Regions from separate parts of the Exiguobacterium sp. s95 genome, predicted to be linked through region 2. Evidence: predicted binding sites of a transcription regulator. Region 2 holds the regulator's gene; each other region holds the start of a gene.
The links. Region 2 encodes Rex, which represses fermentation and respiration genes when NADH is low (regulators of the CRP and FNR family bind a similar motif). Its sites were predicted from a motif close to TTGTGAAATATTTCACAA; they were not measured.
Positions count from the first base shown of each region.

Region 1 (7,400 bases), on a different contig from region 2:
CGTTCCGATATTTTTGACGAGTAGTTCGCGATCAAATGCCCGTGTCAATAGTTCCGGACGTTCCGTTTCCGCAAGTGCCAAGTTTCCAAGGAAGACAGCAGTTGCTGCGACGAACGCTAAAATCGCGCGTCCTCGTGACGCGACATTTTTAGACATGTCCATTTTCCGTAAGAAGAATGGAAGAATCAATAGATCGCCGACAATCAATAAGTCTGCCCATGTCAACAATGATGTAAGCGATGCTGAGACCGTCTCAGCATTTGATGTTTGGAACAAGACCGGTAACGTCAAGTAGTCATTGAAGAAGCGGAAGAAAATGATGTCCGCATAAAGAACGAGCGTCGCCAGGACGAGTATTCCGTAGATGAACCATTTTTGAACGTTACCACGGAAGAAGAAACTAAATCCAAACATGAAGAGCGCCGAACTGATTGGATTAATCAGTAAGATGAATGCTTGTGCTGAATTCGTAATCGGAACATCGAAAAACAGCGTGTATGCTACATACGTTTTTAACCAAATTAACAATGTCGCAATCCAAAAAAGTTTATGTTCTGTGTAGGTGCTTTTCACACCTTGGCCTACCTTTAGTCGCATGCGCGACCAAATGCCAGAGTCTTGCTGCATAAAAACCTGCCTCCTAATATACGTGTGTTCTTGACCTGGAACTTTTACACGTCAATCCATATTCTATTTATACCCGTATCACGTGAAAATTTTACGCTTACTTTTACAAAAATGCAACCTGAACAAAGCAGATACTTAACAATCACATACTTTCCTTACGTTTGTAAACAAAAAAAAGATTCGCAAAAGCGAACCTTTTTCTGAAATTTAATGAAATCATTTTTTCAAGAACATTTGTTTCGCAAGCCATGCACAACCGATGACACCTGCGTCATTCTCAAGTTCAGCAATTTTGAAAGTCGTCGACTCAAACACACGCGGTAACGCGAAGCGTTCAAATTGTTTTTTGAGCGGTACCATCAAAGCATCCCCTGCTTTTGAAACCCCACCACCGATAACGATCATTTCCGGATTGATGCTGTTCGCGAGATTCGAGATTGCTAATCCGAGATGGAACGTCACTTCCTCGATGACTTCCGTCGCAACCCGGTCGCCTTTCGTATAGGCATCGAAGACATCCTTCGCCGTCACGGCTTGAATATCGTTCAGAACCGTTTGCTGTCCTTTTCGTTTTTCGAGCCCGAGACGTGCCACACCTGTCGCAGAGGCGATCGTTTCAAGACATCCTTTTCGTCCACAACCGCACAGGACGCCGCCTTCTGCTAACATCGTGATATGCCCGATTTCTCCTGCCATCCCGACTGTCCCGTGAACGATTTGACCGTTCGTAATCAATCCACCACCGACGCCTGTCCCGAGTGTCACAGCAAGTAACTCCGTCGCTCCACTACCGGCACCTTTCCACATCTCACCAATTGCCGCTGCATTCGCATCATTTTCAATAACAGCCGGTAAACCCGTCAATCGTTCAAATTCACCAATCAACTCAAAGTTATTCCAACCGATGTTTACGGCACGTTCGACGACACCGGTATTAAAGTCGATGAAGCCTGGTGCACCGATTCCGGCACCAACGAAGTCTTCCGGACGTTTATTACTCTCTTTACATTTCTCAAAAAAAGATGTCGCGATGTCGCCTGGAATCTGTTCCCCATCATTCAGGATAACCGTCTCGATCTCCCATTTTTCAACGATGATGCCTTGTAAATCAAGAATTGCCATCTTGACTGTCGTTCCACCAATATCAATCCCGAGTAACCATTTCATCTGCATAGCTCCCTTATTCGTAAATGATTTCATCTCTATTAGTTTAGCTGAACGGCAATCTTGTGCAAAGGGTTGCACAAGATTTTTCTCTTACAAATGTCGTGATTTTTTGAATTCATGTGCCAAAATCACCTTCGCTGAATCATATTGCTTTTTTTCTAACACACCGGCTTGCTCGAGCTCATCGAGTTCGAGCATCATCATTGCTATATCCGACTCGCGATCGCCTAAATAGACGATCGTCCCGTACGTTTTCAATAACTGCTGCACATCATAAAGTGTTTTCATCATTCATTTTCTCCTTCACGAACACATTCAGTAAATCATACGTCGCTTGAAGTGACGCTTCATGCGTCCGTTCATACGAGTGACTCGATTCGATTCCTGGACCAAGCAGTCCATGACGGACGTCGTGCCCCGCACTGACGGCTGCTGAAGCGTCAGAACTGTAATAGGGATAGATATCGACCTTATACGGAATCGAATGGCTTTGGGCAAGACGTGTGAACTGATGACGTAATGCAAGGTCATACGGTCCTGAGCTATCTTTCGCACAGATTGATACCGTATATTCATCCGAGTGTTGTCCTTCTCCTAATGCGCCCATATCGACAGCGATGTATTCTGCGACGTCTTCAGAAAAACCGGCATTCCCACCAAATCCGACTTCTTCATAATTCGAAATCAGAATTTGCGTCGTATGCGGTAATGTCTCGTTTTTCCACTCCTTGATCAGTTCAAGCAACAGGGCGACGGATGCTTTATCGTCCAGATGACGTGATTTGACGAAACCTGTTTCGGTATGAATAAATCGCGGATCGAACGTCACGATGTCACCGACTTCGATCCCTGCTACCCGTGTTTCCTCTGCCGTCGTTGACCGGATGTCGAGTCTCACTTCGATGTTCGTCGCATTTCGCTCTTCCGTGTTCGTCACGCGTGACGTATGGACGCTTGAGTGATGGAACAAAATCGTTCCTGAGACGGTCTGTCCGTCCATTTTATGGACGAGACAATTTTCACCTTCGATTGCCGTCCACGCATAACCGCCAAGTTGTGATAACGTCAGTCGACCTGTCGGCAAAATTTCTTTGACCATCGCCCCGAGCGTATCGACGTGTGCTGTCAACAAACGAATCCGTGAAGACTGTCCGGGCAACGTAGCGATCAATGCTCCTTTTTCTAACTTTTTATACGTAATTCCTTCTGCTTTAAATCGATTTTCTACATATGTAAGAGCATGCGCGGTAAATCCAGTCGGACTTGGGATTTCTACTAATTCACGAATCGTCTCAATCACAGCTTTCATCTTGTTCGCTCCTCGTTTGACGTCCTTTTTAAGAAAGGACGGCTTATTTTAATGAAATCGTTTCCTTCTTATGATACCAAATATCTCTCTCCAGTCGAAAAAGAATGCACAATCAAAAAAAGCGACCACCTGCTATGAAAAAAAGCCATAGCAACAGTTGCGCTACGACTTTCATCCTTTAAATGACTTCTTAACTCTTTCATTTAGACGTATTTTTTCATCCAAATGTCATCTCGATACGTCCCATCCTCTAGTTTGACCGAATCAGGGTCTTCTGCATATACTTCGAAACCAAGTGATTCATAGAGTTTTTGAGCAGCTTCATTTCCTGACAAGACGGCTAGAATGACTTGTTCGACTTCCGGAATTTGTTTCGCCTCTTCAATCAAGGCCTCCATCAGGGCGCGCCCCGTGCCCCCACGATAATCCGGTGAGATATAGACACCAGAAATCATCGCCTTATGTGATTCCCGTGACAGTTCGTACGGTTTGACCTGACCAAATCCAAACAATGTATCTTCATCGAATATCCCGATCCAAACTTCATCCGACTCCGGATCTCCTTCTAGCCCCTCTTGAACTTCTTCGAGCGGCGTTTGTTGCTCATCGTCAAAAGAATGACCAAATGCATCCGGATGATTTTTTAGCCCTTCGAGGCGTAAGCGCCAATACTGTTCTGCATCTTCCTTTGTTAACGTTCGAAATGTATACATGACTATCGTTTCTCCCCTTTGTGAGTTTTCTAATGTTTCTTAAGACATGAAAAACTCTTCTATCCCTAACATAACCTTTTTCTAGTAAAATAAAACCTAGTTTTCAGATTTTTTATCGCGTCCTTTTTTCTAATCAAAAAATCGTACCCACTGAAACTCCGTTTGCCCGAGTTCAGTGGGTACGATTGACGCTTCCGATTTAACGTAAGACAGGTTCCATCGTTTGACGTAAAACTTCCGCCGAATGATGGAATTTTTTTAATTCCTCATCCGTCAGCGACACCTCGATGACTTCGCGCACACCTTGTCGGTTAATCACGGCAGGTACACCGATATGAATACCAGAAATCCCGTACTGTCCGTCAACGTGCGCTCCTACAGTCAACAAACAGTTCTCGTTCCCGAGAATCGCACGGACGATCCGAACGAGACCAAGTCCAATCGCATAGTATGTTGCACCTTTTCGTTCAATGATATGATAGGCTGCATCGCGTACATTGATATAGATTTGATCTAAATCTTTTTGAGAATAACGATCGTCTTCTGCAAGCAGTTCATCAATCGTTTTTCCATAGATTCTTGAGTTGCTCCAGGCAGCGAATTCCGTGTCGCCATGCTCACCTAAAATATAGGCGTGGGCGTTTCGTGAATCGATATTAAAGTATTCTCCTAACATTTGGCGCAAGCGTGCCGTATCGAGTACCGTTCCTGATCCGAAGACGCGTGACTTTGGTAAACCAGAATATTTCCATGCTAAATGTGCCATGATGTCAACGGGATTTGATGCAACGACGATGATGCCGTCAAATCCTGATTCCATGATTTGGCGCATCATTTCTTTCATGATTAAAGCATTTTTCGCAACGAGGTCAAGTCGTGTCTCACCCGGTTTTTGTGGTGCACCGGCCGTGATCACGATGACTTCGGCATCTTTACAATCCACGTAATCCCCTGCCCATATCCGCATCGGCGAAGAACTGAATGGCGTCCCGTGATTTAAATCCATCGCTTCCCCTTCAGCTTTTGCTTTATTCACATCAATGATGACAAGTTCTTCACAAAGTCCAGCTGTCGTCATTTGATACGCAAAACTTGATCCTACTGCCCCCGCACCAATTAACGCAACGCGTGTAACTTTAGCATGTAATTCCATCCGATATGTCCACCCTTCCAAACAAACTAAAAGTTTGTTAACTATATCACAATTAGATTGTAACATCTTTCACAAACTATAAAAGACTGTGTAAACGGTCACATTTTGTCTAATTTGTGTCAACAATATCCTAACATAAGGAAGTCAGGTACTTCACCTTCCATTACCACAATCGATACAACATGAAACCAATCAGCCCCGCTAGCGTACTGGACAAATAATTAACGGCGTCATTCCCTAGCCACTTCCACCCTCGGACATATTGTGTCGTAGTACCATGATGGATTTTTTTCTCGGTTTCTTTGCCACAAATCTGACAACGATACTTTCGTTGAACGGTAGCGCCTAACACCGTATCGAGAATACTGCCAAGGACACCTCCGGCCGCGACGATCAACCATTGCTTTACGGACAAATCGAATAGAATGTCACCCGCTGTCGCGATAAATAATGCACCGATGATTGTCGCGAGTGTCCCGAGTAAAGATACCCCGCCGCTCGTTCCTCGTAAGACCGGTTTAAACGTCCGGATTGAAATCGGTTCTTTTTTAGAAAGCGGACCAATCTCGGATGCCCATGTATCTGCATTCGAAGCAGCAATGACAATCAAGAAAACTAATAAAAAATCAAATTCATTTGTCAGTACAACGCCTATCGAAGCAAGCATAGCGGTTCCACCGTTGGCAAGTACTTGCCAACCATCTCGTGCACCATCCTTCTCGACGATTTGATCGACGGACTGCTTGCGTGCCTTACCGAGTTTTGATAACAGGCTAGAGCTACCGAAGAATAACAGTAACAGGACTAATCCTTCATAATCGAGCGCATAGACGACCGTGCTGCCGACAAGTATCGTCAACAATGCACCGCTTTTCGTTAATAATCCAAATTGATAGCCAGCATATCCGAGAGCTAAGCAGATGAATAGAAGAACAGTTAATGACATTGAATGACCTCATCTTCAGTGACAATTGTATCAACCGGGCGATCAAATGATTCTACTTCGAATCGTTCCACGACTTGAACGGCAAATGCAATCGAAAGCGTCGGACCTGAAAAATCAATCAACGCACGATCATAAAACCCACCACCCCATCCTAAGCGATAGCCATTACGCATATAGGCACGACCCGGTACGATACAAAGATCAATCGTCGGCAATGCAATTTCAAAAGCAGTTGCATCCGGTTCAAAAATCCCCATCGAATTCTCAATCAGTCGACTGCTTGGCGAATGTTCAAAAAATCTCATTTCTTGACCGATGACCTTCGGAATGACGACACGTTTTCCATCCGCCCATGCTTGTTGAATGACTCGATCCGTTGAACATTCGTTTCGAAACGAGAGGGTCACCGCAATTGATGTCGCACTCATCCATTCTGGCAATACAAATAACTGCTCTGCAATTCGTCGTTCCCGCTCCTGCCGGTTTTCCAACTCGTTCAGTCGCTCACCGATTACCCGTCGCGCTGCTTTTTTATTCATATAGTATTCCCCCATTCACAAAAAAAGCCATCACACAAGGTGACGGCTTCCATCTCAATTATTTTACTTCACGGTGAAGTGTGTGCTTACGGAGACGTGGGTTGTATTTCTTCAACTCAAGACGCTCTGGGTTGTTACGCTTGTTCTTTTTAGTGATATAAGTACGGTCACCAGTTTCAGTGCAAGCCAAAGTAATTTTAACGCGCATGGGATTCCCTCCTATCTAGCTCTCAATGTATCAAGTGTTTTTGCTTTACATAAGGTTAAGCATACTCAAGTATCGTACCAAGAAAGGAACGGAATTGCAACTGTTCATCCGTTCTTTTTCTGAATCGCCAATTGTTCGTATGGTTTTTCAAGGTTCACTTGGAATTCAAGCGGTTTTTGAGCAACATGATAATCATTTTCGATTCCTTGTCTCGCTTCTTCACGTTCTAAATAAATCAATTGTGAATGACGAAGTGCTTCGCCCTCTAATCGTTTAATCGCAACAACTAAACCACCGCTACTCGCTGGAGAACGTTCACTCTCAAGATTGTACACATTGCTGACAAGCGGCAACTGATTGATCTCAGCAAACGATTGAGCAGCCGACGCCGTCTCCATCGTAAAGTTATGGACAAGGCGGAATTCTAAGATTTTATGCAGGGCTTGCGCTTGACGCAACACGGCAAGATTTAATCCGGCCAACTGATTGTAAGTCTGAACGAGCGGTAGGCCCGTCATGCGGACGCCGTAAATATGAACGCCATCTTCAAATCGATAAGCCGTCTCATTTTCTGTGATGACATAGACATTTTCTCCCGCTCCTGCCAATCGCTTCGCAAACTCAGCAATTGGTCGGTTCGAATCTTGGTAATCTTTTGCGACGAGTAAAATCGCAGCATCGTTCCATGACGTTTCACGTTGCACCGCAACATAGTAGTCATGCGTCGTCAAATAGACG
Region 1 is NZ_JACSMM010000003.1:196,545-203,944, reverse strand. It holds gene KNP99_RS08245 (LTA synthase family protein) at 1-627, opposite strand, end outside; gene KNP99_RS08240 (ROK family glucokinase) at 844-1,800, opposite strand; gene KNP99_RS08235 (YqgQ family protein) at 1,885-2,082, opposite strand; gene KNP99_RS08230 (M42 family metallopeptidase) at 2,066-3,103, opposite strand; gene KNP99_RS08225 (GNAT family N-acetyltransferase) at 3,307-3,816, opposite strand; gene KNP99_RS08220 (L-lactate dehydrogenase) at 4,016-4,969, opposite strand; gene KNP99_RS08215 (DUF92 domain-containing protein) at 5,133-5,915, opposite strand; gene KNP99_RS08210 (5-formyltetrahydrofolate cyclo-ligase) at 5,906-6,454, opposite strand; gene rpmG (50S ribosomal protein L33) at 6,513-6,662, opposite strand; gene KNP99_RS08200 (glycoside hydrolase family 57 protein) at 6,767-7,400, opposite strand, start outside.
Region 1: a site for Rex is predicted at 5,004-5,021, ahead of KNP99_RS08220 (L-lactate dehydrogenase). Genes of this name have one in related genera too.

Region 2 (7,400 bases):
CCGCTCCACGGTAACCAGCCAGATAACTTTCGAGCCAAGAGAGTGTATCGATGTCGAGGTGGTTCGTCGGCTCGTCAAGAATCAACAGCTCAGGTGCCTGGAGCAACATCTTCGCCAGTGCGAGTCGCGTCCGTTGTCCACCGGATAGCGTCTGGATCCGGCGTGAATAATCGTCCGGATAAAAACGCATCCCGTGCAGGACGGAGCGGATGTTGGCTTCGAACTGGTAACCGCCGGCGTCCGAGAAGTCATGTTGTGCCTGATCGTATGTTTTCAACAGACGGTCGTAAGCAACAGCATCATTCAAGATATGGTCCATCCCCATCTCAATCTCCATCCGACGGAGCGAACGTTCCTGCTCTTGCAGATGCTCGAACACGGTCAACATTTCATTCCAAATCGTTTCATTCGACTCAAGACCACTGTCCTGGGCGAGGTAACCGATTTTCACTTCCTTACTCTTCATGATCTCACCAGAGTCATGACTGAGCTCTCCGGCGATGATTTTTAAAAGTGTTGATTTTCCGGCACCATTTCGTCCGACGAGCGCAATCCGGTCCCGCTCCTGCACTTCGAGTTTAATATTGTCTAAAATCGGCTCAACACCGAATGATTTTGATAGTTGGTTCACTTGTAAGAGAATCATAAAAACATCCATCCTTCCACCCTTTAGTCTATCATGAAAAAAACGCAGGAGTCCCGTGGAATATATTATTTGTTAGTCTATGTGAAGTGGTTTACAATCAAAGAGAATAGAATTCTTTGCATTGATTTGGGTGCCACGTCAGAACGTGGTCGAAGGGGGAACTGCAGTATGAATGGGCCAGACACAAAAATACCACAAGCGACGGCGAAACGACTGCCGTTATATTATCGTTTCATTCAGAGTCTTTATAACTCAGGCAAGCTGCGCGTCTCTTCAGCAGAGCTCAGTGAAGCGGTCAAAGTCGATTCAGCGACGATCCGCCGCGATTTTTCCTACTTTGGGGCGTTAGGGAAAAAAGGATACGGTTACAACGTACAACATCTATTGACGTTTTTCCGAAAGACACTGAATCAGGATGAAGTCACGAATGTGGCACTTGTCGGGGTCGGACATCTCGGAACGGCGTTTGCAAATTATAACTTTTTAAAGAATAATAGTACTCGGATAGTCGTTGCGTTTGATGCGGACGAAAACAAGGTCGGAACAACGACGCAAGACGTTCCTATCTATCATGTCTCTGACATGAAAGAGCAAATCGAAGCGAACAAGGTTGATGTCGCCATCTTGACGGTCCCATCCCAGTTCGCACAGTCAGTAGCGGATGAGTTAGTTGAGTATGGTGTGACCGGAATTCTGAACTTTACACCGGCGCGGTTGAACGTACCGGCCCATGTTCGGGTCCATCACATCGATTTGTCGATCGAGTTGCAGTCACTAGTTTATTTCATGAAGCATTATTCGCAATCAGCTGAAGGAGTGAAATCATAATGGAAAACTTAATCCCGTTCACACTCGGTATTGGACCAGGAAGCATCGCCTTAATCGGTGCCGTCGCCTTAATCATCTTCGGGCCGAAAAAGTTACCGGAGCTCGGTCGTGCTGCCGGTCAGACGTTAAAAGAGTTCAAGAGTGCGACAAACGGCATCATGGACGATGATAAAGACAAAAAGGATGAATCGAAAGAGAAGTGATTAAATTATGGCGATTGATCAAGAACAGAGTGTGACATCGCATCTAGACGAGTTGCGCAAGCGGATCGTCTGGTCACTCATCATCGTCGTCGTCTTGTTCGCCGCGGCCTTTCCGCTCGTCCGACCGCTCGTGCGTTTTCTGCAGTCAGACTTGAAAGAGCTCGGCATCGGATTGAATGCCTTTAATGTGGCCGATCCCCTGATGTTGTACTTGAATTTAGCGTTCATCATCGCGGTCGTCCTGGCTTCACCATTTTGGATGTACCAGCTATGGGCGTTCATCCGACCCGGTTTATTCGAACAGGAACAGAAAGCGACCTTGACGTATATTCCGGTCACGTTTTTCTTATTTTTGTCCGGAATCGCGTTCTCTTATTTTTGGTTACTTCCGTTTCTACTCAAAGTATCGACGGAACTTGGGCAAGAGCTCGGCATCGAGCAAGTCATCGGGGTCGAAAACTATTTCAGTTTCTTAATCCGGCTGACGATTCCGTTCGGTATCTTGTTCCAATTGCCGGTCGTGACGATGTTCTTGACTCGTCTTGGACTCGTGACGCCATTGTTCATGCGGAAAAATCGGAAATATGCGTACTTTGCGCTGTTTGTCATCGCGGCTTTAATCTCACCACCGGATGTGACGTCACATCTGATGATTTCGGTACCGTTGTTCGTCCTCTATGAAATCAGCATCATGATTTCAGCCCGGACGTACAAAAAAGTACTGATTCTTGAGCAACAGGCGGAGCTTGAACGGCAAGCGGATTTGATGCGTGAGTTGAATAAGTAACAGTCTCCTCTCGGTCGTTTCGGCGACGGAGAGGTTTTTGTTTGGAAGCGCTCTTTTTATATTGAAAAAGTGAATCGATATGGTTTATACTGATTACAAGAATATGAGGGGGCTTAGCTCAGCTGGGAGAGCGTTTGGCTGGCAGCCAAAAGGTCGTCGGTTCGAGCCCGATAGTCTCCATATGTACATCACTTGGCATTTGCCGAGTGGTGTTTTTTGTTATAGTGGTGGCGGCAAAACAGAAGCTTACAGCCTGGATAATGTTGATGAACCGATTGAAGTCGTTTTCTGTGTTTATCCTTTTGAGGGAATGGGAAATTTCTTAATAGGTAATCAAGAGGGGGAAGCATTATGAATCCATTTACGACGTTAATTGCCTTCATCGTCGGCTGTCTTGTTCTGTATCTCGGAATCCGTGATAAGAACGGTTGGTTGATTGGTGTGGCACTGATTCCGTTAGCAATTGTTGCGTATAGCGTCATCTATCTCATCATTCAAGTTTCAGCCTAGAAACTCCTTTTTTAAGGAAGTTTCTTTTTTTTTGAAACATAACTGGTAAACTGTAAGTATATGACAGTATAGACAGTTGAAACGAGGGAGGGCATTTCAGGATGGAACAAACGCTCCGAGAGGAACGATTACAGGCGTTGACGGTTGCTTATATCGAAAAAAATCAATTGCAGAATAAGAGTTGGGTCATCGCTGCCTTGATGGCGACAATCGGCACATTCACGGAAATCTTCAGCACGACCATGTATTTGAGTCTGTTACCGCTTGTCTTTCTCGTGTTTGATCTCCCGTTTCGACTCGAAAAACGAAAAATCCTGGCGCGCTATCTCTCAAGCGACCAAGTGACGAACCAATCGTTGCTGTGGCTCGGGACTCAATTCGTCCTGTACGGTTCGCTGTACACCGTGATACTTGAGACGAAAGAGATGTCGATCTGGAAAATTGCCCTTTGGATGCTGATCATCCTCGCACCGGTCTATTACATAACGGACTGGTTGTTTAAAAAGATTGCCCGGTCAGGCGATCCCGACTTCGTCAGTGATAAAGAAATTCATGCGAATGTTAAAGAAGTGGAGGAGTGACAGGGTGAGTACATTGATTGAAAAAAATACACGGTTGAAATTACTGGGACCGCCATTAAAAAGGATTCAGCATCTGGTGCCGGTTCCGGTTCTGCTGCTTGCGCTTGCTGGTTGGTTCATCCCGGGTTTTCGGGAAACAGGGCTGTTCTCCTTATTTGCGATTACGGTATTCTGTTTGGCTAACGCACTTAGAGAAATCATTCGTCTGCGGATTTTAAAGCAACGCCTCGCGAAGGACGTCTATAAAAAGACGGTCTTGAAAGTGGCACGTGTGTCGATGATCGGTTCGTTCATCCCGATCCTTACACTTTATGTGGGGACTGTTTTTCCACAATACGCCGGTATTTCTTTTACGGTCTTTCTTGTGTCGATCATCGTCGCCTATTTGATTGTGTCCCAATTGAACAAACAAGCGAAACAACTGGATCCGGCATTCGTCACGATGCGTGAGATTGAGCGTTACCGTAAGTAAGCGAAACACACAAGAGGAGTGAACGGATGAGAAACACTTTAAGCACGTATCAAAAATGGACAAAAATCAGCCGGCAAATCCGGACGTATGTAATTGCGGGCGTATTTTTTGCGGTGCTGTTCTTCTCCGGAAGCGGGCACCTGACGGATTCAGCAGTTGGATTTTTGATTCTTACGCCGTTACTCGCCTATAATGGCATGCAGCGAGTGATCCAATCCGTTCTGTTAGTTCGGTCGAAGGTACAGGCGCGATCAGTCAGTCTAATGTTTGGTGGGATCACTTTACTCGAAGCGGTCTTTATTGCGGGTGCCGCAGTTGTCGCCCCGCACCTTGGACAGTGGGGCTATCTGTTTCCGCTAATGTTGTGGATTTCAGGGATGCTGCAATTTCAAAATTGGACGGACCGGACGGTAACGAAGCTCGATAAAATGGATTTGCTTGAGACACCGGACCGAAAAGGAATCGAACACCGTCATCCGACGGGCGAAGGAATCGGGATGTAACGAGGAGGCAGACGATGGAGAGCATGCAACGCGAGCGGAAAATGGATTATATCCGATTTTCAAAACAGGCACGTTACATTCAAACGGTCTTGTTTGGACTGGTATTGTTTGTATTTCTCTTTTTAACAGACGATTGGCATCTGACAGAATCATCGTTTCAGTATTTTTTGTTAGTCCCTTTGTTGTCCTATCAATGGATCGTCCGATTCCTGAAGTACCGCTATTTCAAGAAGCGGTTTGACGGGCTTGAGGCCTGGGATCATCTCGGACTACCGTATATATTGATCAGTATCATCGAAGTACTGGTCGTCGTCCTGGGGCAAATCATCACGCCCTACGTAGCGCGTCCCGAATACATCGGACCGTTCCTTGTCTTTTTCCTAACGGTGCTGTCATTGGACCGAATTGTCGATAAACGGATTAAACGACTCGATCCGACACACTTATCAGAACAGGAATTGATCCGGGCGGAACGGGAAGAAAAACGAATCAAATATTGACTGGTCATCTTAGAGCAACAAAAAAACGCAAGAAGGCGGCGGATTCCGGATTCGCCTACTTCTTGCGTTTTTAGTTGTGACCGCATCATGTAGAGGTTATTTTTTTGACAGCAAATAAATGAAGTAAGGAGCACCGATGATCGCAACGACGATTCCTGCCGGGATGCCTTGCGGGTCAGCGACGTTCCGACCAATCGTATCGGCGAGGACGAGTAACCATCCGCCAATCAAAACGGCGATCGGTAAGAACAGTTGATGCCTTGGACCGACGAGGGCGCGCGCGATATGGGGCGCCATCAAACCGATGAAGGCGATCCCGCCTGTTACAGAAACGGCGGATGCAGCGAGTGCGACAGCGGCGAGTAACAGTTGGATGCGCTCCTTTTCAATCGCGACGCCGACGCCGATCGCAACCGGTTCATTCAGCGCCAGCAGATTGAGTTTGTTTGCCTTATAAAACGTAAACGGTACGAGAATAAGCAGCCAAGGCAATAACGCGTAGACGAATGTCCAGTCCGTTCCCCAGATGTTCCCGGCGAGCCATTTGGCGATGAAGTCGACCTTCTCACGGCGCGCGGATGAAATCAGGACGACCATGATGCCGGATAACGCCATCGAGAATCCGACCCCGGTCAAAATCAGACGAATCGGTTGCAGACCACGGACACGGTCATACGATAAGGCATAAATGGCAATCGCTGTGATCAATGCCCCGATGAAGGCAGCAACCGGTAACCCATAGATGAACGCACCGACATCGACCGGGAAGTAAAGGAAGAAGGCGGCGATGGCGACACCAGCACCTGTATTGATACCGATGATGCCGGGATCTGCGAGTTCGTTGCGGGTGATGCCCTGAAGAATCGCACCGGATAAGGCGAGTGCCATGCCGGCGAGTACCGTGATTAAAATCCGCGGCAGGCGGAGTGAGAACAAAACAAACTCTTCTTTGAACGAGCCTTGACCGAACAGTGTCGGCAGAAGCCGGTCGTACGAGAGGGAGGCGGGCCCAAGCCCGATACTGATGATGATCGTTCCGAGCAATAACAGACTAAAGACGATAAAGATCAACCGCTGACGGCGGCGGAGCGATGTTTCAATCATGAGAACGCACGACCTCCTTTGCGGACGATGAGTAAGAAGAACGGCAGCCCGAGCATCGAGACGATCGCAACGACCGGTGTTTCGTATGGAGCATACAGCGTCCGGCCAATCGTGTCCGCGAGTAACATGAACGTTGCACCGAAGACGGCGGTCATCGGGAGGATGAAGCGGTAATCGGTGCCGACGATTGCGCGGACGATGTGCGGAATCATCAAGCCGATGAATGCCATGTTACCGACTAAAGCAACGGCGGCCCCGGCGAGCAGGATGACGACGACGTAGAGTACACCTTTAATCCGGGTGATGTTTTGCCCGAGCCCGAGTGCGACTTCTTCTGATAAGCTTAAAATCGTTAATTGACGTGAGTAGATCATCGCAATCGCGATGCCGATCAAGATGACGGGGGTGATGATTTGCAGTTGCCCCCAGGTCGTTCCAATCAGCCCGCCGGATGTCCATTGCGAGACGTCTTGAGCGATTTTGAAGTAAATGCCGACCCCTTCTGCGATTGCGTATAAAAAAGCAGAAATCGCGGCCCCGGCGAGGACGATTCGAAGTGGTGAAAACCCGCCACGTTTTGAGGCACCGATCCCGAAGACAAGTAGGGCACCGGCTGCTGCTCCAAGGAAACACGCGAGCATGATGCCGTAGTAATTGATACCGGGAATGAAGACGAGCGCAAGAGCAAGGGCCGCGTTCGCGCCTGCTGTCAGCCCAAGCAGTCCGGGATCGGCAAGGGGATTACGTGTCATCGCCTGCATGATCGCACCGGAGACACCGAGTGCAGCCCCGACCAGCATCGCAGCGACTTCGCGCGGTAACCGGATTTCCTGAATGATTTTTGCTTTACCGTTCAAGGGACCGAACGTCAAAGCGTTCCAGACCTCACGTATCGTCGTGTCGGCGGCACCGAACGTCATCGAGATCCAGAACATGACGACGAACAGGAGTAAACCGAACGTGATTTTCAGTCCGAACGGGAATCGACCGGATGACATAGTTATCGTCTCACTTTCATTAGATAGTCAAAAAGGAGGGACCGAAAAATCGGTTCCCTCCTTATTTTTGTTACGCGCCAAGGAAACTTTTCTTGAAGAACTCGAGCTGACGTTCGAGCGTCAATGGATCATTGAAGTAAAATTCTTTCGAATCGACTTCGAAGACGTGGTTGTTTTTAACAGCAGGAATATTTTTGTATGTGTCTGTTTCTGTAAACGAGTTATCTGCTTCTGCCGTCTTACTGAAGATGAGGTAATCCCCTGCATA
Region 2 is NZ_JACSMM010000009.1:9,675-17,074, forward strand. It holds gene KNP99_RS12635 (ABC-F family ATP-binding cassette domain-containing protein) at 1-646, opposite strand, end outside; gene KNP99_RS12640 (redox-sensing transcriptional repressor Rex) at 815-1,474, shown strand; gene KNP99_RS12645 (twin-arginine translocase TatA/TatE family subunit) at 1,474-1,677, shown strand; gene tatC (twin-arginine translocase subunit TatC) at 1,685-2,464, shown strand; tRNA gene KNP99_RS12655 (tRNA-Ala) at 2,572-2,644, shown strand; gene KNP99_RS12660 (hypothetical protein) at 2,816-2,974, shown strand; gene KNP99_RS12665 (hypothetical protein) at 3,076-3,555, shown strand; gene KNP99_RS12670 (hypothetical protein) at 3,560-4,027, shown strand; gene KNP99_RS12675 (hypothetical protein) at 4,054-4,530, shown strand; gene KNP99_RS12680 (hypothetical protein) at 4,545-5,030, shown strand; gene KNP99_RS12685 (FecCD family ABC transporter permease) at 5,127-6,134, opposite strand; gene KNP99_RS12690 (FecCD family ABC transporter permease) at 6,131-7,132, opposite strand; gene KNP99_RS12695 (iron-hydroxamate ABC transporter substrate-binding protein) at 7,203-7,400, opposite strand, start outside.

Region 3 (7,400 bases), on a different contig from region 2:
CGTCGACGAGAAAAAACTCGCCTCGTACGGGATCAACTCGATGCGCGAACGTACGGCTGAAATCGGTGGGACGATTCGCCTCGTCAGTGTGCCCGGTCAAGGAACGCAGATTGAAGTCAAACTTAGAAAAGAACGGATGGTGCAAGTATGATACGCGTATTATTAGTCGATGACCATGAAATGGTTCGCGCTGGAGTCTCTGCCTTTTTATCGACCCAACCTGATATTGAAGTGGTCGCAGAAGCTGCTGACGGACAAATCGGAGCGAAACTTGCTCTTGAACATCGCCCTGATGTGATTTTGATGGACTTAGTCATGGAGCCGGTCGATGGTGTCGAAGGAACACGTCTGATTCGCGCCGAGTGGCCGGAAGCTAAAATTTTAGTCGTCACAAGTTTCTTAGATGATGAGAAAGTTTATCCCGTCATTGAAGCCGGTGCGATGAGTTACGTCCTAAAAACGGCAAGCGCGTTTGATATTGCGGAAGCAATTCGCAAGACAGCGAGCGGACAATCTGTCATGGCAGCTCAAGTGACAGGTAAGATGATGGAACGCCTGCGCAAACCTGCTAGTCAACTCCACGACGATTTAACGGAGCGTGAACAAGAAGTCTTACAGTTGATGGCGCGCGGTATGGCCAATCAAGAGATTGCAGACGAACTGTTCATCTCCCTAAAAACAGTCAAAACGCATGTTTCCAACATTTTATCAAAGCTCGATGTCGTCGATCGGACGCAAGCCGTCGTCTATGCCTTTAAGCACCACATCGTGAAGTAATCTTTTACTTAGTTTTTGCACTCGTCTACGCATCCATTCATTAAAAAAAGGGTCAGCTTATCAAAGCTGGCCCTTCAGACTGTAAACAACGTGCGATTGGGAGATTAAGCGTCGTGTTTCGTTGCTTTCCTCGGGCGAGGCGCAAGCCGTTGCTCCTTGGATCCTAGCGGACAACGAGCAGGGTCTTGCCTGCCTCTGAAAGTGCGTTAAAAACGCACTTTTTCCCGCAGGAGTCAATGAAAAGTGACGCTTTTCAAGTAATACCGTGAAGGAAATCCAGGCGTGGAGACGGTTTAGAGCGCGATCCGTCTCAAATCGCTTTTAAAGCGAAAAGCAATCGGTCGCGACCCTGCAGCTTTGCTGTAGCGGCGTGACCGGTTGCCGCTTTGAAGACGAGGCGAGACAGGAAAGCACGAACGGATTGCTTCTCAATATAGCATTTTCACCCTTCAGCGTGTATAAAAAGTGCTAGTAAGCTATCAGCACTTTTCGATAGGGCTACCAGAGTTTCCAACCTGGAGCTCCAGGAGGCGCATTATCAATCATGTGCCAAATCGGTACTGTGTAAGCAAACGCAATCAAAGCAAACGTCACGAAAATCCAAAGTTTCCAGTTCTCAAAGAAGAGTGGTGTCTTCATCGCTGCTTCCTCTGTTTCCGCGACAGGAAATTCAGTACTTCCTTTCGGTGTCCGGAAGGCCAGTTGGAACATCGCAAACAAGAATAAGAGGATTGAAATAAAGAGGATCGTACCACCGATTGCCATCGCAACGTGATAGGGAATCCAATCTGCGACGAGCGAATCTTTGAAATATGCCGCAGGACCCGTCCGTCTCGGATTGCCAAGCAAGCCTGAAATATGCATCGCAGTCGACATAAAGAGCATACCAATCGTCCACGTCGCCGTCTGGATGAGACCAATTGTATTAATCCGTTTTGTTAAGGTCCGTCCTCGTAATAATGGAACAAGCCAATAGGCCGTTCCAAAGAACGTCAACGCGACTGCAGCCCCGACTGTGATATGGAAGTGACCTGTCACCCATAAAGTGTTATGCACGACGATATTCAATTGGTGAGAAGCATTGACGACACCACCGGCTCCAGCCGGGATGAAGAACAACATGCCGACGAACGGTGCAAGAAAGCGGACATCCCGGTACGGCATTTTCTTGATCCACCCAAATAGTCCGGTCGCACCTTGACGACGACCTGCTAGTTCAAATGTCGCAAACATCGAGAATGCTGTCATCAATGAAGGAATGATGACAAGGAACGTCAAGACGACTTGGATGTACTTCCAAAATGCTGAAATACCGGGTTCGAGCAACTGATGGTGAAAACCAACAGGGAACGAGAACAATAAGAACAGTAAAAATGACATTCGTGCTAAAGCATCTGAAAAAATCTTACCCCCAACAATCTTTGGAATGACCGTGTACCATACGATATAGGCTGGCAATAACCAAAAATAGACGAGCGGATGACCAAAATACCAAAATAATGTCCGGGATAATTCGATCCCGACCTTATCCGTCCAACCGAGTGATAACGGCAAGAGTTGAAAGAGAATCGTCGCTGCGACACCTAGCGTGGCGATGACCCACAACAAAGCCGTCATAATGCTCATATAGGCTTGAAGTGGTGGATGGACATCCTTATGTTCTCGTTTGTAATCCGCGTACATCCGGAACATTGCGGCAGAAGAAACCCATGTTCCAACAACGAAAATCACGAGTCCGATATAAAAAACAGGGTGTGCCTTCAGCGGCGCATAAAATGTGTAGAGAACGGATGCTTCACCTGCTAACACCATCCATGTGACAAGGAGGACACCGACAATCATCAACCAGAATCCAACCCAGCCCAAGCGTCTCGGAAACTCTTCAAAACGCCCGAACGACTGTCCTAAAAATGAAAATAAAAGTCCAAATATGAATAATGTCGTAAAGACAATCGCAAGCATTAGTCCGTGAGCCGTCAGCAATTCATAATAACCGACTCCAGCAATTTCTGGAATGACTCCAGTACGGACGAGTGTCTGTAGTAGACCACATAGTCCACCGATCAGTAACGCCACAAGTGAAAAACTGACGTAGGCAAATCCGAGTTTTGCTTCTTTTAATCCAATCTCTCCTGCGGGGATTCCCCGCTCCATCTCAAACTCCATTAATTTTTTCGAAATCGCATTCATTTATTCCACCACCTTAATCTTAGTCGACATCATGTGATGCGCCGATCCACAATATTCATTACAGACAATTAAATATTCACCAGCTTCTTTAAATGTGTACTCGATTGAATTGATATGTCCGGGAACGACCATCATATTGACGTTCGTCTTGACGATTTCAAATCCATGGACGACATCTTTCGACGTCACCAGAAAATCGACGGTCGCGCCTTTTTTGATAATCATGTCTTGCGGTGTGAACTGGAAAGCTTGTGAGACCATGACGGCCTCATATTTATTGTCGTCAATTTTTTTTAGACCCGGTTTATCAAATGGCTTCGTCTGATCGACTTGCGTCGGGTCAATCAATGTTGCATCCGACGGTGGTTGATTATCAGAAGCGAATGCTGATACGCCAATGATGATTAAAAAGACTGCCAACATGATACAACCGAATACTAACCATATTTTTTCTAAACGATGAATATGCACCCTGATTCCCCCTTATCTTGAAGTGAATAATAAAAAGATTGATCCCCACATTCCGATGATGACTCCGGCAACGATAAATACAGCGATAAACGTTCCCTTCAGTTCTGTATCTGATTTCTGACGCATGATCAGTAGCTCCCTTCCGTCGTTGAATCGGTGACTTAACCTACCTTTATTTTAGAAAAAGACACCCTTCGTAATATGTGATAAACGTCACACCAATTGTGACGATTTCGCGCTTTTCTTTTATAAAACACACATAAAGTTCACAACTTGTTACGTACTGAACATATTTTGAACTGCTACTGTTATGCGACACAAAAAAGGACCGCATTCAAAAAGAATGTGATCCTACAGCGTGTAGACAAACTATTATGAAGAGTGAACATACTATAACGAGAGGCAATCCGTTCGCGCGTCCCTGTCTCGCATCGTCTTCAAAGCGGCAACCTTCCGCGCCGCTACAGCAAAGCTGCAGGGTCGCGACCGATTGCTTTTCGCGGTTCTAAGCGATTCGAGACGGATCGCGTGCTAAACCGTCTGCATGCCAGGCTTTCCGTCACGGTATTCCTATAAAAAGCGTCACATTTCGTTGACTCCTACGGGAAAAAGTGCGTTTTTAACGCACGTTCAGAGGCAGGCAAGACCCTGCTCGTTGTCCGTGAGGATCAAGGAGCAACGGCTTGCGCCTCGCCCGAGGAAAGCAACGAAAAAAGACGCTTGATCTCCCGATAGCACGTTGTCTACATCCTGAAGGACCACATTCAAAAAGAATATGATCCTAGACTGCTGATAAGTTCTTCTAAAGTTTGACGTGTTGCGGTTCCATCAAAAGGATGATGTTGGAGCAATTTTTAAGTCAGCTCCAGCGTATGGCTCCGTAAGCTAACGCTCAAGTTAAGTTTAAATCCGGCAGACACCGACAGGACACCCTTCACAGTGGCAAAGATCGCGTAAATAGTTGGCATCATGAACGATGATTTTAGTCGTCGTCATCGAAATGACATTGTCTTTTTTCCACTGAGAAAACATCCGGTTGACCGTTTCACGTGGTGCCCCGATCAACTGACCGAGTTCAGTATCCGACGGTCGCTTTGAAATCACGTAATCGTCATCGACTTTTTTTCCGTCCATTGCGATTAGTCGTAAGAGTGTCGAAGCGAGTGCCCCTTGTTTCCCGAACAATAAGAGGTCACGTAACTTCGTTTCCGTTTGTTTTCGCATCAAGGCTTGCCAGCGCATGATATCTAATGCGAATGTTCCATCTTTTTTCATCAAATCTTCGAGTGTCGATTTCGAGATGAAGCCAATGACACTGTCCTCCATCGTTTCGACACTATAGGAGCTTGGAAATGCTTCTCCGACATCGAATTCACCAAATAAGTCACCTTTGAAATATAAGAACATCATTAGCGGGCTACCTTTTTTCGTGAGCTTTGATAGTTTTACACCACCTTGTTTCACATAAAAAAGTTTATCGTTCATTTCCCCTTCCCAACAGACGATTGAGTCTTTTTTAAAAGATACCTCAGTCATGAACTCTTCAAGTAATTCACGTGTCTCACTCGACAACACGAACGTATTGGCTTCTGTCGTCCCACAAGTAAGCATCTCGCATTCTCCTTTCCGTAGCTTCTGCCTTCAGTATAGAACATCACAAGGGAAAATAGCGTTTTTTCAAAAGATTGTCAAACTTTGTTCACTATTTCACAAATTAAATAAACAAAAAAAAGCCAAGGTAGACCGATTGGATCTACTCTTGGCTCCGTTTAAGTCCCATTTATAATAAATAACGCATCCATTTTGAATCGGTATTCGAGCGCATGTAGCGGAACGGCAAATCGAACTTCGTCGTATTGTTGACGACTCCTTTACGGTGGCTGAACGTCTCAAAGCTGAATTTCCCATGATAGCCACCGATACCACTTCCGCCGACCCCGCCAAATGGCAAGTTATGTTGCGCAACATGCATCAACGTATCATTGATGCATCCACCACCAAATGACACACGATCGAGTACACGATGCTGAACAGCTTTACTTTCTGTGAAGAGATAGAGCGCCAACGGCTTATCACGGTCATTGATGAAACGGATGACCTCTTCCACTTCACGATAAGAATAGACTGGAAGAATCGGTCCAAAGATTTCTTCTTGCATCAACGGACTTTCTGGATCAACGTCCGTCATGACGGTTGGTGCCATCTTTCTCGTCGCTGCATCGACTTGACCACCAAATAAAATTTCACCTTGGGGCAAGTAGCCACTCAATCGATCCAAATGACTGTCTGAAACAATCTTGACGTAAGAATTCACACCAACACCATTACCATACTGGGCAAAAGCTTCCTTTTCAATCAAGCGTAAAAATTCCTCGCGGACGTCTTCATGGACAAAAACATAGTCAGGGGCGATACACGTCTGTCCTGCGTTTAACCATTTGCCCCAAGCAATTCGTTTTGCAGCAAGCTTTAAGTTCGCATCACGGTGAACGATCGTCGGAGACTTCCCGCCGAGTTCAAGCGTGACAGGTGTCAAATATTTCGCCGCTGCTTGATGGACGATTTTTCCGACACGCGTCGACCCCGTAAAGAAGATGTAATCAAACTTCTCTTCAAGAACAGCTGAACTGACGTCCGCATCCCCCTCGATGACAAGTCCAAATCGTTCGTGAAATGCCGTTTCAAAGACTTCACGGAGAACACGCGAGACGTTTGGTGTTAGTTCTGATGGTTTCAAGACAACCGTATTTCCGGCAGCGATCGCCCCGATGATTGGTGCAACAGCGAGCTGGAAAGGATAGTTCCACGGTGCGATGACGAGCACGTTTCCGTATGGTTCATAATGGATGTCACTTTTTGACCCGATATGTAACAACGGTGTCCCGACTCGTTTCGGTTTAGCAAGTCGGCGAAGTTTCTTCTCCATCCGTGCGAGTTCGCCGTAGACGAATCCGATTTCCGTCGTAAACGCATCTTGACGTCCTTTATTCAAGTCCGTTTTTAATGCCTCATAAATTGCTTCTTCATGCGTTTCAATCGCTTGCTTTAAAAACGTCAACATACTTAGACGAAACGCAACACTTCGCGTCGCGCCTGTCTTAAAGAAATTACGTTGCGTTTGAACAAGATTCGAAATTGTTGATTCAGTCATCGTCGATTCCATCTCGTGTTCCTCCTCATGGTCTAGGCTTTCTTTTCCTCATTCTATCATAGCGAATGAGCAATGATTCAATCGTATGCTCCCTCTTCTTTGTGATTAGACAAAAAAGCAGGACTCGAAACGCGAGTCCTGCTGTGTTCGTTTCATGAAGACAGTGATTTTACCATCCGCATCGTCTTATTTCATCTGATTGATTACAGCTGAATCGCTGTTTCAAGTGCCACTTTCATCATATCATTGAACGTCGTTTGGCGTTCTTCAGACGTTGTTTCTTCTCCCGTTAGGAGGTGATCTGAAATCGTCAAAATCGTCAAGGCATTGACTTTATGTTTTGCAGCGAGTGTGTAGAGACCTGCTGCTTCCATCTCGATTGCGAGGCAACCGAAGTCCGCCCATTTTTTGAAGTGGTGGAAATCATCTTGATAAAATTGATCCGTCGTGAAGACTTGACCGACTTTTGCGTCGATTCCGTGTTCTTGTGCCATTGTGTACGCTTTATGCAATAACTCGAATGAAGCTGTCGGCGCATAATCCAATCCATTGAAACGGACACGATTTTGAGCCATGTCGTGTGAAGCACTCATCGCGATGACGACGTCACGTACTTTTACATCCGGTGTAATCCCGCCCGCTGTACCGACACGGATCAAGTTTTTTGCACCATACGATTGAACGAGTTCATTTGCATAAATTGACATCGACGGAACACCCATACCTGTTCCTTGAACGGATACTTTTTTCCCTTTGTATGTTCCTGTGAAGCCATACATCCCACGCACTTCATTATAAAGAACAACGTCCT
Region 3 is NZ_JACSMM010000010.1:64,162-71,561, forward strand. It holds gene KNP99_RS13550 (sensor histidine kinase) at 1-151, shown strand, start outside; gene KNP99_RS13555 (response regulator) at 148-777, shown strand; gene KNP99_RS13560 (b(o/a)3-type cytochrome-c oxidase subunit 1) at 1,276-2,967, opposite strand; gene KNP99_RS13565 (cytochrome c oxidase subunit II) at 2,968-3,438, opposite strand; gene KNP99_RS13570 (cytochrome C oxidase subunit II) at 3,451-3,564, opposite strand; gene KNP99_RS13575 (Crp/Fnr family transcriptional regulator) at 4,342-5,049, opposite strand; gene KNP99_RS13580 (aldehyde dehydrogenase) at 5,219-6,601, opposite strand; gene deoD (purine-nucleoside phosphorylase) at 6,793-7,400, opposite strand, start outside.
Region 3: a site for Rex is predicted at 3,640-3,657, ahead of KNP99_RS13570 (cytochrome C oxidase subunit II). Genes of this name have one in related genera too.